4 regions of the Zoogloea sp. GDB6 genome follow, and region 1 is predicted to be linked to each of the others. Evidence: predicted binding sites of a transcription regulator. Region 1 holds the regulator's gene; each other region holds the start of a gene.
The links. The regulator sigma-54, encoded in region 1, starts transcription at its own class of promoters, with help from an activator protein. The targets are predictions, from matches to a motif close to TGGCACGCTTNCTGCTNA.

Region 1 (3,204 bases):
TGCCGGTGAAAGGCGATTCAGGAAGATCCGGAGGCGGAGGCCGCCGGGGCCGTTGTGTCAATTGGGGCGCATTATAGCCACAACGGTCCCGGGGAAAAGCGTATTACTTAGCGCCGGGAATCAGGACTCGGCGAGGTGCTGCTTCAGGGAGTCGTGACCGTGGTCGCTGGTCTTGTCCTTGTACTTCAGGACCTGACGGTCGAGCTTGTCAATCAGCCCGTCGATGGCTGCGTACATGTCGGCATCTTCGTTCTCGACGTAGATGTCCTTGCCGCGCACGTGCACGGTGACTTCGGCCTTCTGACGCAGCTTTTCCACCGAGAGGATCACGCCGACGCTGGTGACGTTGTCGAAGTGACGGATCACGCGGTCCAGCTTGCTCGTAACGTACTCGCGGATGGCCGGCGTAACTTCGACGTGATGCCCCGTGATGTTGAGGTTCATGGTTGCTACCTTTCTGTCAGATGGTTTTGCGCAGACTGACCGGCGGAATATCGAGGGACTCGCGGTATTTTGCAATTGTCCGACGCGCCACGACGATACCCTGCTGGCCCAACAACTCGGCAATCTTGGCGTCGGACAAGGGTTTCTTCTTGTCTTCCGCTCCCACGAGCTGGCGAATCAGCGCCCGAATCGCCGTCGAGGAAGCAGCCCCACCGCTGTCGGTGGCAACGTGACTGCCGAAAAAATACTTGAACTCGAAAATGCCCCGCGGTGTGGCCATGTACTTTTGGGTGGTCACCCGCGAAACGGTGGATTCGTGTAGATCCAGCTGTTCGGCAATTTCCCGCAGGGTCAGCGGTCGCATTGCCACATCGCCATAATCGAAGAACTGGCGCTGGCGGTCAACGATCGCTTGCGAAACCCGCTGGATGGTGTCGAAACGCTGTTGCACGTTCTTGATCAGCCAGCGTGCTTCCTGCAGGTGGCTGGACAGGGAGCCGCTGGCGCCGCGGTTGTCGCGCAGGATCTGGGCATACAGCTGATTGATGCGCAGGCGTGGCATCGCGTCCGGATTGAGGCTGACGACCCAGTTGTTGCGCATCTTGCGGACCACCACGTCGGGGACCACGTAGCGGGTGTCGGCCTGGGAGAACTGGGCGCCGGGGCGCGGGTTGAGGCCGAGGATCAGCGCGTGGGCCTCGCGCAGCGTGTCGTCGCTGCAGCGCAGTGCGCGCTTGATCTTCAGGAAGTCGCGGGCGGCCAGCAGTTCGAGATGTTCGCTGACGATGGCGATGGCCAGGTCTCGGGCTTCGCTGGGGGGCTGGGTATGCAGTTGCAGGGCCAGGCACTGGCCCACGTCCTGGGCGCCGATGCCGGCCGGGTCCAGGCTCTGGATCTGGCGCAGCGCGATCTTGAGGTCGTCGAGCTCGATTTCCAGCTCTGGCGGCAACAGCGGCAGCAGATCGGCCAGGTCCTGGCTGAGGTAGCCGTCGTCGTCGAGGGCCTCGATGAGGAAGCGCACCAGCGCCCGATCCCGGTCGGACAGCGGGGTCAGCGCAACCTGGGCGTCCAGGTGGTCGCGCAAGGACGGCACCGCGGCCTGGAACTCCTGGAAGTCGGTCTCGTCATCGTCGTCGCGTTGCCCGCCACTACCCGCCGCAGCCCATTCACCGGCTTCGCCGCTACCGTCGAAATCGTGATCCGGTTCGCGCTCGCGTTCCGCCTCCCGGGATTGCTCCTGCTCGCGCTCGTGGGCGGCTTCGCTGCCCGCTGGCGCCACAGGGCCGGGTGCCTCGACGCGGCTCGAGCCGAGATCGCCCTCGGGCTCCTCCCGTTCGAGCATGGGGTTCTCCAGGAGGATCTTCTCGATCTCCTGGTTGAGTTCGAGGGTCAACAACTGCAGCAGCTTGATGGACTGCTGCAGCTGGGGCGTCAGCGCGAGATGCTGGGAGAGTTTGAGCTGGAGGCTGGGCTTCATGAGTCGTATCGGGCCTCAGAGCCTGAAGTGCTCGCCGAGGTACACCTGGCGAACCTGTTCGTTGTGAACGATCTCGTCCGGGCGGCCACTGGCCAGTACTTCGCCGGCGTTGATGATGAAGGCACGGTCGCAGATGCCGAGGGTTTCACGGACGTTGTGGTCGGTGATCAACACACCGATCCCCCTGTCCTTCAGGAAACGGATGATCTTCTGGATGTCGATGACGGCGATCGGATCGACGCCGGCAAAGGGTTCATCCAGCAGGATCAGGCGCGGATCGGTGGCTAGCGCGCGGGCGATCTCGCAGCGCCGGCGTTCGCCGCCGGATAGGGAGATCGCAGTGCTGTCGCGCAGGTGTTCGATGCCCAGCTCGTTCAGCAGCTCGTCGAGGCGGCTGGCGATCTGCGCCTTGGAGAGGCTCTGCAGTTCAAGCACTGCCTGGATGTTCTCGGCCACCGTCAGCTTGCGGAAGACGCTCATCTCCTGCGGCAGGTAGGACAGCCCGAGGCGAGCTCGCTGGTGGATCGGGCGATGGGTCAGCACCTCGTCGTCGAGGGTGATCTCACCGCCGTCGGCGGCCACCAGACCGACGATCATGTAGAAGCAGGTGGTCTTGCCGGCGCCGTTGGGACCGAGCAGACCGACCACCTCGCCGCTGCCGACGTTGAAGGAGACGTCGTGAACGACCGTGCGGGCCTTGTACTTCTTGCGCAGGTTGCTGACTTTAAGCAGGCTCATCGCCGGGGTGTTCTTTCAGGACTCTACGAATGATTTCGGTGGAAAAGCCGCGACCTTGAAGGAATCTCGCCTGCCGTGCCCATTCTCGCGCGTCTGCGGGCAGAGTGGCGAATTTTCGGCGGTGGATGTCGCGCGCTCGTTCGAGTTCGCTCTCGGCGGTGTTTTCCTCGATGGCGTCGCCGATCAGTTCGGAGGATACCCCGCGGCGGCTCAGTTCCAGTTTCAGACGGGCGGCGCCGAAGCGGCTGGCCTTGGAGCGTACGTAGGCGTCGGCGAAACGGGCATCGGACAGCAGGCCGAGGTCCACGAGGCGGTCGAGCTCGGCATCGACCTCCTCGGGGCTGCCGAGCGCGCCGAGCTTGCGCGCCAGCTCCGCGCGGGAGTGTTCCCGCTGGGCCAGGCAGCGCAGTGCGCGCTCATGCAGGCTTGCAGCCATCGGCGTGCCGTCCGGGGCCGCTGCGTCAGGCCGTCGCTGCGGCTGCCGGAGCCACCGCTGCCATCTCGGGCAGGCCGACCGCCACGCGGATCTTGTTTTCGATCTCGCG
Region 2 (3,204 bases), 320 kb from region 1:
ATACACCCGCGCCGAAGCCCGCTACCAGGACCTCCTGCAGCTCTTCATCGGGCTCGGCGCTGTCGGCCTGCTGGCGGCCGCACTGGGTGCGGTCGCACTGACCCACCGCCTGCGTCAGTCCGTCGACGCCGGCAAGGGGGTTGCCGAGGCCATCGCCAGCGGCAACCTGCTGCAACCACTGCCCCAGGCCGGAAACGATGAACTGGGTGCGCTGATCATCCACCTGGCGGTCATGCGCAACAACCTGCACGAGCTGATTGCATCGATCCGCAACCAGGTCAATACCCTGCTCACCAACGCCCGCCAGCTCAGCCAGACCGCCGGCGACACCCATCGGCTCGCCGAAGAACAATCCGAATCGGCGTCGGCGATGGCCGCGGCCGTGGAGCAACTGTCGGTCTCCATCGACCACATCGGCGACCACGCCCGTGAATCACGGGAACTCTCGGAAGGCTCGGGCAGCCAGGCCAGCAGCGGTGCCAGCGTCATTACCGCGGCGGCCGGCGAGATGCGCGCCATCGCCGAATCGGTAAACGAATCGGCCAACTCCGTACGCGATCTCGAAAGCCTGTCCGGTGACATCTCGATGATCGTCGCCGTGATCCGAGACATCGCCGACCAGACCAACCTGCTCGCCCTCAACGCCGCCATCGAGGCAGCCCGCGCAGGCGAATCGGGACGTGGCTTTGCCGTCGTCGCCGATGAAGTGCGCAAACTGGCAGAGCGAACCACCAACTCTACCGCCGAGATCACCACGATGATCGAACGCATCCAGAGTGCGACCCGCGGCGCGGCCGACGACATGGAGGCCGGCGTCACGCGGGTGGCCCGCGGCGTCTCGCTGGCCGCCGAGGCCGGCGCCACGGTCGGCAGCATCCAGGACAGTACCCAGCGGGTGCTCGCTTCGGTGGCCGGCATTACGCTGGGTCTCGAGGAACAATCGACCGCCGCCCGGGACATCGCGCAGCGGGTCGAACGCATTGCCGGCACCTCCGAATCCAACGCCGCCAGCGCCGCCACGCTGACCCGCGCGGCCGGAGAACTGGCCGAGCTGTCCCGCCAGCTGGAAGTCGTATCCGGACGCTTCCGGATCGCCTGATGCAACGCCAGGTGCTCCATCGTGCACTTCGCATGGAGCACCTGTATCAAAAATGAACACCCCCTCCACCCACCCATTGCGCTGCACAAAAATTAGACAAGCCTGCCAAGCCACTGATAAACAAGACATTTGAGTCCATAACCAGACCTGATCCCGTACTGGCATGCCCCCTGCTGAATAAGGTTCAGCGCTGTACGAAGCGTTTTCGAACCGACACCAGGAGGAGATACTCATGCTGTACGCATTGCCCGGCACTGCCGACGCCAAAGTCCAATACAAGTCCAAGTACGACAACTTCATCGGCGGCAAGTGGGTCGCTCCTGTCAAGGGCGAGTACTTCGACGTCATCACCCCGATCACCGGCAAGGCCTACACCCAGGCTGCCCGCTCCGGCGCAGAAGACGTCGAACTGGCCCTCGACGCCGCCCACGCCGCCGCCGACAAGTTCGGCCGTACCCCGGCTGCAGAGCGTGCCAACCTGCTGCTGAAGATCGCCGACCGCCTCGAAGCCAACATCGAGAAGCTGGCTTACGCCGAAACCGTTGATAACGGCAAGGCCATCCGCGAAACCTTGAACGCTGACATCCCGCTGGCGGTCGACCACTTCCGCTACTTCGCCGGTTGCCTGCGCGCCCAGGAAGGCGGCATCTCCGAGATCGACGAAAACACCGTCGCCTACCACTTCCATGAGCCCCTGGGCGTCGTCGGCCAGATCATCCCTTGGAACTTCCCGATCCTGATGGCTGCCTGGAAGCTGGCCCCCGCTATCGGCGCCGGCAACTGCGTGGTCCTGAAGCCCGCTGAGTCAACCCCGATCTCCATCCTGATCCTGACCGAACTGATCGCCGACCTGCTGCCGCCGGGCGTGCTGAACATCGTCAATGGCTACGGCCGCGAAGCCGGCATGCCGCTAGCCACCAGCCGCCGCATCGCCAAGATTGCCTTCACCGGCTCTACCGCCACCGGTCGCGTGATCGCCCAGGCCGCCGCTACCAGCCTGATCCCTGCCACCCTGGAACTGGGCGGCAAGTCCCCCAACATCTTCTTCGAAGACATCATGGCGGCCGACGATGCCTTCCTCGACAAAGCGGTCGAAGGCATGGTGCTGTTCGCGTTCAACCAAGGCGAAGTGTGTACCTGCCCGTCCCGCGCGCTGATCCAGGAGTCGATCTACGACCGCTTCATGGAAAAGGTGCTGGCACGCGTCAAGGCTATCAAGCAGCTCAGCCCGCTGGATACCGACAGCATGATGGGTGCTCAGGCCTCCCAGGATCAGCTGAACAAGATCATGTCCTACATGGAAATCGGTCGTCAGGAAGGCGCTGAGTGCCTGGTCGGTGGCGATCGCACCCATATGAACGGCGACCTGGCCGGCGGCTACTACATCCAGCCGACCCTCTTCAAGGGCCACAACAAGATGCGCGTGTTCCAGGAAGAGATCTTCGGACCGGTGCTCGCCGTGACCACCTTCAAGGACGAAGCCGAAGCCCTCGAAATCGCCAACGACACCCCCTACGGCCTCGGTGCCGGCGTGTGGAGCCGTGACGGCAGCCGTGCCTACCGCATGGGCCGCAACATCAAGGCCGGCCGCGTGTGGACCAACTGCTACCACGCCTACCCGGCCCACGCCACCTTCGGCGGCTACAAGGAATCCGGCATCGGCCGCGAAACCCACAAGATGATGCTTGACCACTATCAGCAGACCAAGAACCTGCTGGTCAGCTACAGCCCGAACGCGCTGGGCTTCTTCTGATCCAAGAGCTTTACGAGTAAGGCAAGGTGTTACGGGGCGGGTCTCTCGCCCCGTTTTTTTTCGCCCTCAGGAAAGCACGCACATGACCGAACGCATCGTGGCCACCGAAGCGGCCAATCAGTACATCGACGAACTGCGCGCCGATCACGGCCCGCTGATGTTCCTGCTGTCCGGCGGCTGCTGCGACGGCAGCGTGCCCAACTGCTACAAGGTCGGCGAGGTGCTCCCCGGCCAGACCATGCTCAAGCTGGGCGCGGTCAATGGCGCAGACTTCTATCTGGGGCACCAGGAATTCCAGTACTACGAGAACAGCCAGCTGACCCTCGACGTGAAGCCGGGCAACGGTGGCGAC
Region 3 (3,204 bases), 2.9 Mb from region 1:
GCCGGACGGGCCGATCAGGGTCACGCCCGCCGGCAGGCCATCACTGCGGAACGGTCCTGGCATCGCCAGCGCCGACAGGCCGAGGAGATTGACGAAGTTGGTATAGCGCCCCAGCCAGGCGTTGCGCTCGATGGGCTGCTGGACGATCTCGCGCCGCGTGAAGTGGGCTGGCGCAGTCGGCACCAGCAGCACGTCCACCTGCTCGAAGACCTGGTGGCAGGCAGGCGCCAGCGCTTCCAGCCGATAGCGTCCGCGGAAGGCGTCGGCGGCGGAATGGGTGTCCGCACGGCCGATGATCGATGCGACAACCGGGTCGAGGCTGGCGTGCGGGGTATCGAGAAAGCTGCCCAGCGCGGCCCGTCGCTCGGCAACCCATGGTCCGTCATAGAGCAGCGCCGCCACTGCGTGGAAAGGCTCGAGGTCGACGTCTGTCAGCGTCACGCCGGGCAGACCGTGCACCGCGGCAAGGGCCGCCTCGAAAGCCTTGCAGGCCTGCGTATCGAGCTCACCCTGCAGCCCGGTCGGCACGCCCACGACGATGCCGCGGGGCTTGAGCCCGTGGGCGGGAACCGCCCCGTCCGCGGTGACCGCCAGCACCTGCCAGGCATCGGTGACGGTGTGGGCGAAGATCGACACGCAGTCCAGGCTACGGCAGGCCGGCACCACGCCGCCGGTGCCGATCAGGCCCGGCGTCGGCTTGAGCCCGACCAGGTTGCAGAAGCCCGCCGGCACCCGGCCCGACCCGGCCGTATCGGTGCCGAGCGCGAAGGCCACGTGCCCGAGCGCCGTCGCCGCCGCCGAACCGGAACTCGAACCGCCGGAGATGTAATCCGGGTGAAAGGGATTGCACACCGCGCCGTAGGGTGAGCGGGTGCCGACCAGGCCGGTGGCGAACTGGTCGAGGTTGGTCTTGCCCAGCGCGACGGCACCGGCCTCCTCCAGGCGCCGCACCGCGTCAGCCGAGCGCTCGGCCAGGTAGGCGAATTCGCGGCAGGCGGCGGTCGTCCTGAAGCCCGCCACGTCGATGTTGTCCTTCACCGCGAAGGGCACGCCGAGCAGCGGCCGGCGGGCCAGAGCGGCCACCGGGTCGGCCAGCAGGCTGGCATCCATTTCCGCCAGCCGCTCGCGCAGATCGGCGTGGGACGCCACGCTGATCCACACCGCCGGATCATCGGCGGCGGCGATCCGTGCCAGCAACGCACGCACCAGGTCGCCGGGAAGGAAACGCCCGCTCCGGTAGCCTTCGAGCAGGGAGGCGATCGTCAATACACGTGGCAGGCTGGCATTCACAGTTAGCACCCAAACTTGGATACAAGACAGAATCCAAGTTAGCAGCATGTATGCCAGTTAAATCATGCGCCGCCTTCCCATAAAAATCATGGGCTTACGAATACGCGCAAAACGGCATCTCATGCGGCAGCGCACCATCAACGGGAAAATCCTGGAACGAGGCACGCTCCCGGTGCATTTCGGCCAGCCGCCGGCCGCCGCAGCACGCCGGACAGGCGTAACATTCGCCCCCCTGAATCCACCCGCCGTCACAGGAGCTCCCCATGCGCCGCCTGACCGCCACCAGCAGCCGTCGCGACCTCCTCGTCCTCGCTCTGCCGGCCATCGCGCTGGTCATCGCCGCCTTTGTGCTGGCCTGGCAGTTCGTGCGGCCCGCGCCGCCGAAAAAGATCGTCATCAGTACGGGGGCTGCCGGTGGCGCCTACCAGTTCTTCGGCGAGCGCTACAAAGCCAAGCTGGCCCAGGAGGGCATCGAGGTCGAACTGCGCCCGTCCACCGGTGCGGTCGAGAACCTGATGCGCCTGAAGACCGACGACAGCGTGGACGCCGGCTTCGTGCAAGGCGGCATCGCCAACGAGCCCGATTCGGAAGACCTGGCCACCCTCGGCAGCATGTATCTGGAGCCGGTGTGGGTCTTCTACCGGGGCAAAGATGATTACGAGCGCCTGACCCAGCTGAAAGGCAAGCAGATCGCCGTCGGCGTGCAGGGCAGCGGTGCCCAGCTTTTCGCGCTGCAGCTGCTGTCCGCCAACGGCTTCGCCACCCACGACCCGACGCTGGTGGCCATCGGCGGCATGGACGCGGTGGACGCCCTCAAGCGCGGCGACGTGGATGCCTTCTTCGTGGTCGGCGCGCCGCAGGCGCCGGTGGTGGATGCGCTGCTCCACACGGAGGGCATCAAGCTGCTCGACTTCGTCCAGGCGGAAGGCTACGTGCGCCACTTTCCGCACCTGCTGACGGTCACCCTGCCCCGCGGCGCCATCGACATCGCCGACGACCGGCCGGCCAAGGACATCCACCTGCTCGCCGCCACCGCCAACCTGGTGGTCAAGGCCGACATCCATCCGGCCATCGTCACCCTGCTCCTCAAGCACGCCCGCGAGATCCACAGCGCGCCGGGCCTGCTGCAGGCGGCCGGCGCCTTCCCGGCGCCGCAGGACCATGCGCTGCCGTTGCACCCGTCGGCACGCCGCTTCTACGAAAGCGGCCCGCCCTTGCTGCAGCGCTACCTGCCGTTCTGGCTGGCGGTGCTGATCGACCGCCTGATCGTCATGCTGCTACCGCTGGTGGCGGTGGTGATCCCCCTCTCCAAGGTGCTGCCGGGCATCTACAACTGGCGCATCCGTTCCCGCATCTACCGCTGGTACGGGGAGCTGAAATACCTGGAGAACGAGCTCGACCAGAGCCCCGCCGCCGCCCACAACGCAGAGGCCATCGACGCCTTCATCCTGCGCGTCGACCGCATCGAGCAGCGCGCGCTGCATCGCAAGCTGCCGCTGGCCTTCAGCACCGAGCTGTACACCCTGCGCGAGCACATCGCGCTGGTGCGCGGCCACCTGCAACGTCTTGCGGAAACTGCCACAGGCTCAGCAAAGTCCAATTGATAAACTCGTCGTGCAGGCGGCCATCCGACCGCCGGCGCTACGCAAACCGAGCCACACCATGAGTCCCCATCTCGATCTCACCGCCCCTTACGCCCCGCTGGTCCATCGCATCGAAAAGGAAGCCACCGTCGAGAACGGCCAGATCCTGCGCATCGACCATTTCCTGAACCACCGCATCGAGCCGGCCTTCATCTTCGAGCTGGCCCATGAACTGGCGCGGCGCCTGTCCTTCTTCCAGCCCAACGTGATCCTCACCGCCGAGGCGAGCGGCATCGCGCCGGCGCTGATCGTCGCCCAGACCCTCAGCGTG
Region 4 (3,204 bases), 1.7 Mb from region 1:
TTGGTCGTCGCGCCGGCCGGATAGAGCTTGGCGGCCGGGATGAAGCCGCTGGCGGCGGCCCTGTCGATCTCTTCGGGTTTAAGGCTGTCAGTGAGGTACAACGTCATCAGCGGCGCAAACTTGAGGCCGGCCGGCACCGCGGCGAGGATGCGCTCCCGGTAGGCCGCGGCCTGCTCCACGCTGGTCACCGGCGGCTTCAGGTTGGGCATGATCAGCGCCCGGCCGAAGCGGCGGGCGGTGTCGGGCACCACCACGGCCAGAGCGGCGCCGTCGCGCACGTGCAGGTGCCAGTCGTCGGGGCGGGTGAGGGTCAGGTTCGGCATGGCGAATTTCCGTCGGCAGATGACTAATTCACCATTTTAGCAGCGCACCCCGGCCGCCTGCAGCTTCAGCCACCCTTGCGCCCGGTGACCATGACCCGGGCCAGGTTCTCCCGCTGCACGATGCTCATCACTACCACGCCGGCCAGATGCACCGCCACGCAGCCCAGCAGCCCGCCGGCCAGCCCCTCGTGGAGCTCGATCAGCCAGTCGTCGCCCCAGAAGGCGTCCAGACGGGCCATCCAGCCGGTCACGCCGAGGGCGATGATCAGCGCCCACAACAGGTAGGCCATCCACTGCCCGACCGGATTGTGGCCGATGCCGGCATGGCCTTTGCCGTGCAGCAGATCGGCCAGGTGCGTGCGGATCGCCCGCCAGCCGGGCAACGGCAGGGCTGCGGTCGAACCGCCTCCTGCCAGCAGCCCATGCACGAGACGCAGCAGCACCAGCGCCACCGCCACGTAGCCGGCAAGCCGGTGAACCTCTCCGCTCTCGTTGAAGGAGTTGAACAGCACCAGCCCCGCCACGCCCCAGTGGGTCAGGCGGACGAGGCGATCCCACACGGGGCGTGGGCGCGCTTCGCGATGCACTTACTGCTCGATCTCGGCCTTCACGATGGCCAGGGTCTTGGTGTCGAAGTAGATCTCGACCTTCTTGCCTTCCTTGTTCTTGCCATAGATCTCATAGCAGGAGCCGTCGATCTTGAACTTGCGGACCTCGTACTGGGCCTCCAGGCGTGCCTTCGCCTCTGCCTCGGGAATCCATTCGGACTTGGGATGCGGCTCGCACTTGGCACCGGCAAAGGCGGCAGCCGGCAACAGGGCGATGGTGAGGGCGAACAGGGTGGAACGCATGACGGATACCTTTCGTGAGCCGGCCCGGGCCGGGGTTGAGGGAAACAGTCCGGACATTAGCATTAACGCGAATGGTTCTCAATAGCAAAACTAATCTCCATCGCCGCCCTTCCTGTCTACCTCCGGCTCATCCGGATTTCCGACCTCCCATTCAGGCTTCATCCGGAAAACCGAACGCATCCACGCCGTTCGGTATCACCATGCCATTTCGAATCAATCACTTGCAACGCCTCCTGCATGGTCGGACGGCTGGCACAGCCCGTGCAAAGAGAGGTCAGCGCGGCGCTGCTGCGCCAATAAAACAGAACATTGGAGACACCGACCATGCACGCCCCACCGAAGTTAGTCCTGACCTGCCTGCTCGCCGGCGGACTCGCCCAGTCCGCCGTCGCCCAGGAATCGCCGACACTCAAGAAGATCAAGGACAGCGGAACGATCTCCCTGGGCCACCGGGAGTCGTCCATCCCCTTCTCCTACTACGACGACAAGCAGCAGGTCGTCGGCTACAGCCAGGAGCTGATGCTCAAGGTCGTCGACGCGGTCAAGGCCAACCTCAAGCTGCCCGCCCTGCAGGTCAAGCTCACCCCCGTCACCTCCCAGAACCGCATCCCCCTCATCCAGAACGGCACCATCGACATCGAGTGCGGCTCCACCACCCATAACGCCGAGCGCGCCCGCCAGGTCGCCTTCTCCGACACCATCTTCATCATCGGCACCCGCCTGCTCACCAAGAAGGAGTCCGGCATCAAGGACTTCCCCAATCTCGCAGGCAAGAACGTCGTCACCACCGCCGGCACCACCTCCGAGCGCCTCATCCGCAAGATGAACGAGGACAAGAAGCTCGGCATGAACATCATCTCCGCCAAGGACCACGGCGAGGCCTTCCTCACCCTCGAGACCGGCCGCGCCGTCGCCTTCATGATGGACGACGCCCTCCTCTACGGCGAAATGGCCAAGGCCAAGCACCCCGCCGACTGGGTCGTCACCGGCACGCCGCAGAGCTTCGAGGCCTACGGCTGCATGCTCAGGAAGGACGACCCCGGCTTCAAGAAGGTCGTCGACGCCGCCCTCGCCAAGGCCATGACTTCCGGCGAGGCCGAAGCCATCTACAAGAAGTGGTTCACCCAGCCCATCCCGCCCAAGGGCCTGAACCTCAACTTCCCGCTCTCCGACGCCATGCAGAAGCTTTACCAGGCCCCCAACGACAAGGCTTTTGAATGAGCCCCGCCGCCCACCCCGCACCTGAATCCAGAAAAATGAAGAAAACGACCCGCATCACCCTGGCCACGCTTGCAGGCCTCGCCGCGCTGAATGCCCACGCCGACTCCGGCGTGGTGTTCTATGGACGCATCAACGCCACCTTCGAAAACGTCAAGGCGGAACAGGGCCCGGCCCACAACGTCGTCAATGACAACGCCTCACGGATCGGCTTTCGCGGCACCGAAGAACTGGGCGGCGGCATGGCCGCGCTCTTCCAGGTCGAAAGCCGTATCCGCGTCGACGGCAGCGACTCCACGTCCCTGGCCAGCCGCGACAGCTTCGTCGGCCTGCGCACGCCCCAGGGCACGCTGCGCCTCGGGCGCACCCTCGGCCCGGCGTACTACGCGCTCTACGACTACATCAGCATGCACAACCACGACTCGGGCTATTCCGCCGATGCGCTGCTGTCGCCGGCCGTCAGCGGCAACTCCACCGCCGCGGGTGGGCGCATGAACAACACCGTGTGGTACACCAGCCCGACCATCGCCGGCTTCACCTTCGAGGCCGACTACGCGCTGCTGGACGAGGCCCCCGTAACCACCGGCACCAAGCGCACGCCCCACCACCTCGGCCTGGTCGGCAGCTACGACCAAGGTCCCCTGCACGCCGCCATCACCTACGTGTCCGCCCAGAACACCAAGGACCTGGATGGCAGCGACGCCGTCCGCCTCAACAACGACCGCGCGATCACTGCCGGCGGCAGCTACAACTTCGGCCCCCTCGTACTCGGCGCGCTGTTTGAACGCTCCCGGCGCGACACCCTCACCGAC

Region 2: the regulator sigma-54 is predicted to act here: its motif matches at 1,259-1,276, upstream of exaC (acetaldehyde dehydrogenase ExaC).
Region 3: the regulator sigma-54 is predicted to act here: its motif matches at 1,329-1,346, upstream of atzF (allophanate hydrolase).
Region 4: the regulator sigma-54 is predicted to act here: its motif matches at 1,425-1,442, upstream of AC1PQG_RS18995 (glutamate/aspartate ABC transporter substrate-binding protein).

Annotation. Positions count from the first base shown of each region.
Region 1 is NZ_CM161497.1:70,065-73,268, forward strand. It holds gene hpf (ribosome hibernation-promoting factor, HPF/YfiA family) at 121-444, opposite strand; gene AC1PQG_RS00325 (RNA polymerase factor sigma-54) at 461-1,921, opposite strand; gene lptB (LPS export ABC transporter ATP-binding protein) at 1,937-2,659, opposite strand; gene recX (recombination regulator RecX) at 2,646-3,095, opposite strand; gene recA (recombinase RecA) at 3,121-3,204, opposite strand, start outside.
Region 2 is NZ_CM161497.1:387,911-391,114, reverse strand. It holds gene AC1PQG_RS01805 (methyl-accepting chemotaxis protein) at 1-1,099, shown strand, start outside; gene exaC (acetaldehyde dehydrogenase ExaC) at 1,332-2,852, shown strand; gene AC1PQG_RS01795 (DUF779 domain-containing protein) at 2,935-3,204, shown strand, end outside.
Region 3 is NZ_CM161497.1:2,945,865-2,949,068, forward strand. It holds gene atzF (allophanate hydrolase) at 1-1,290, opposite strand, end outside; gene AC1PQG_RS13295 (TAXI family TRAP transporter solute-binding subunit) at 1,554-2,894, shown strand; gene AC1PQG_RS13300 (xanthine phosphoribosyltransferase) at 2,953-3,204, shown strand, end outside.
Region 4 is NZ_CM161497.1:4,171,813-4,175,016, forward strand. It holds gene pyrC (dihydroorotase) at 1-323, opposite strand, end outside; gene AC1PQG_RS18985 (cytochrome b/b6 domain-containing protein) at 389-910, opposite strand; gene AC1PQG_RS18990 (PepSY domain-containing protein) at 911-1,174, opposite strand; gene AC1PQG_RS18995 (glutamate/aspartate ABC transporter substrate-binding protein) at 1,499-2,395, shown strand; gene AC1PQG_RS19000 (porin) at 2,431-3,204, shown strand, end outside.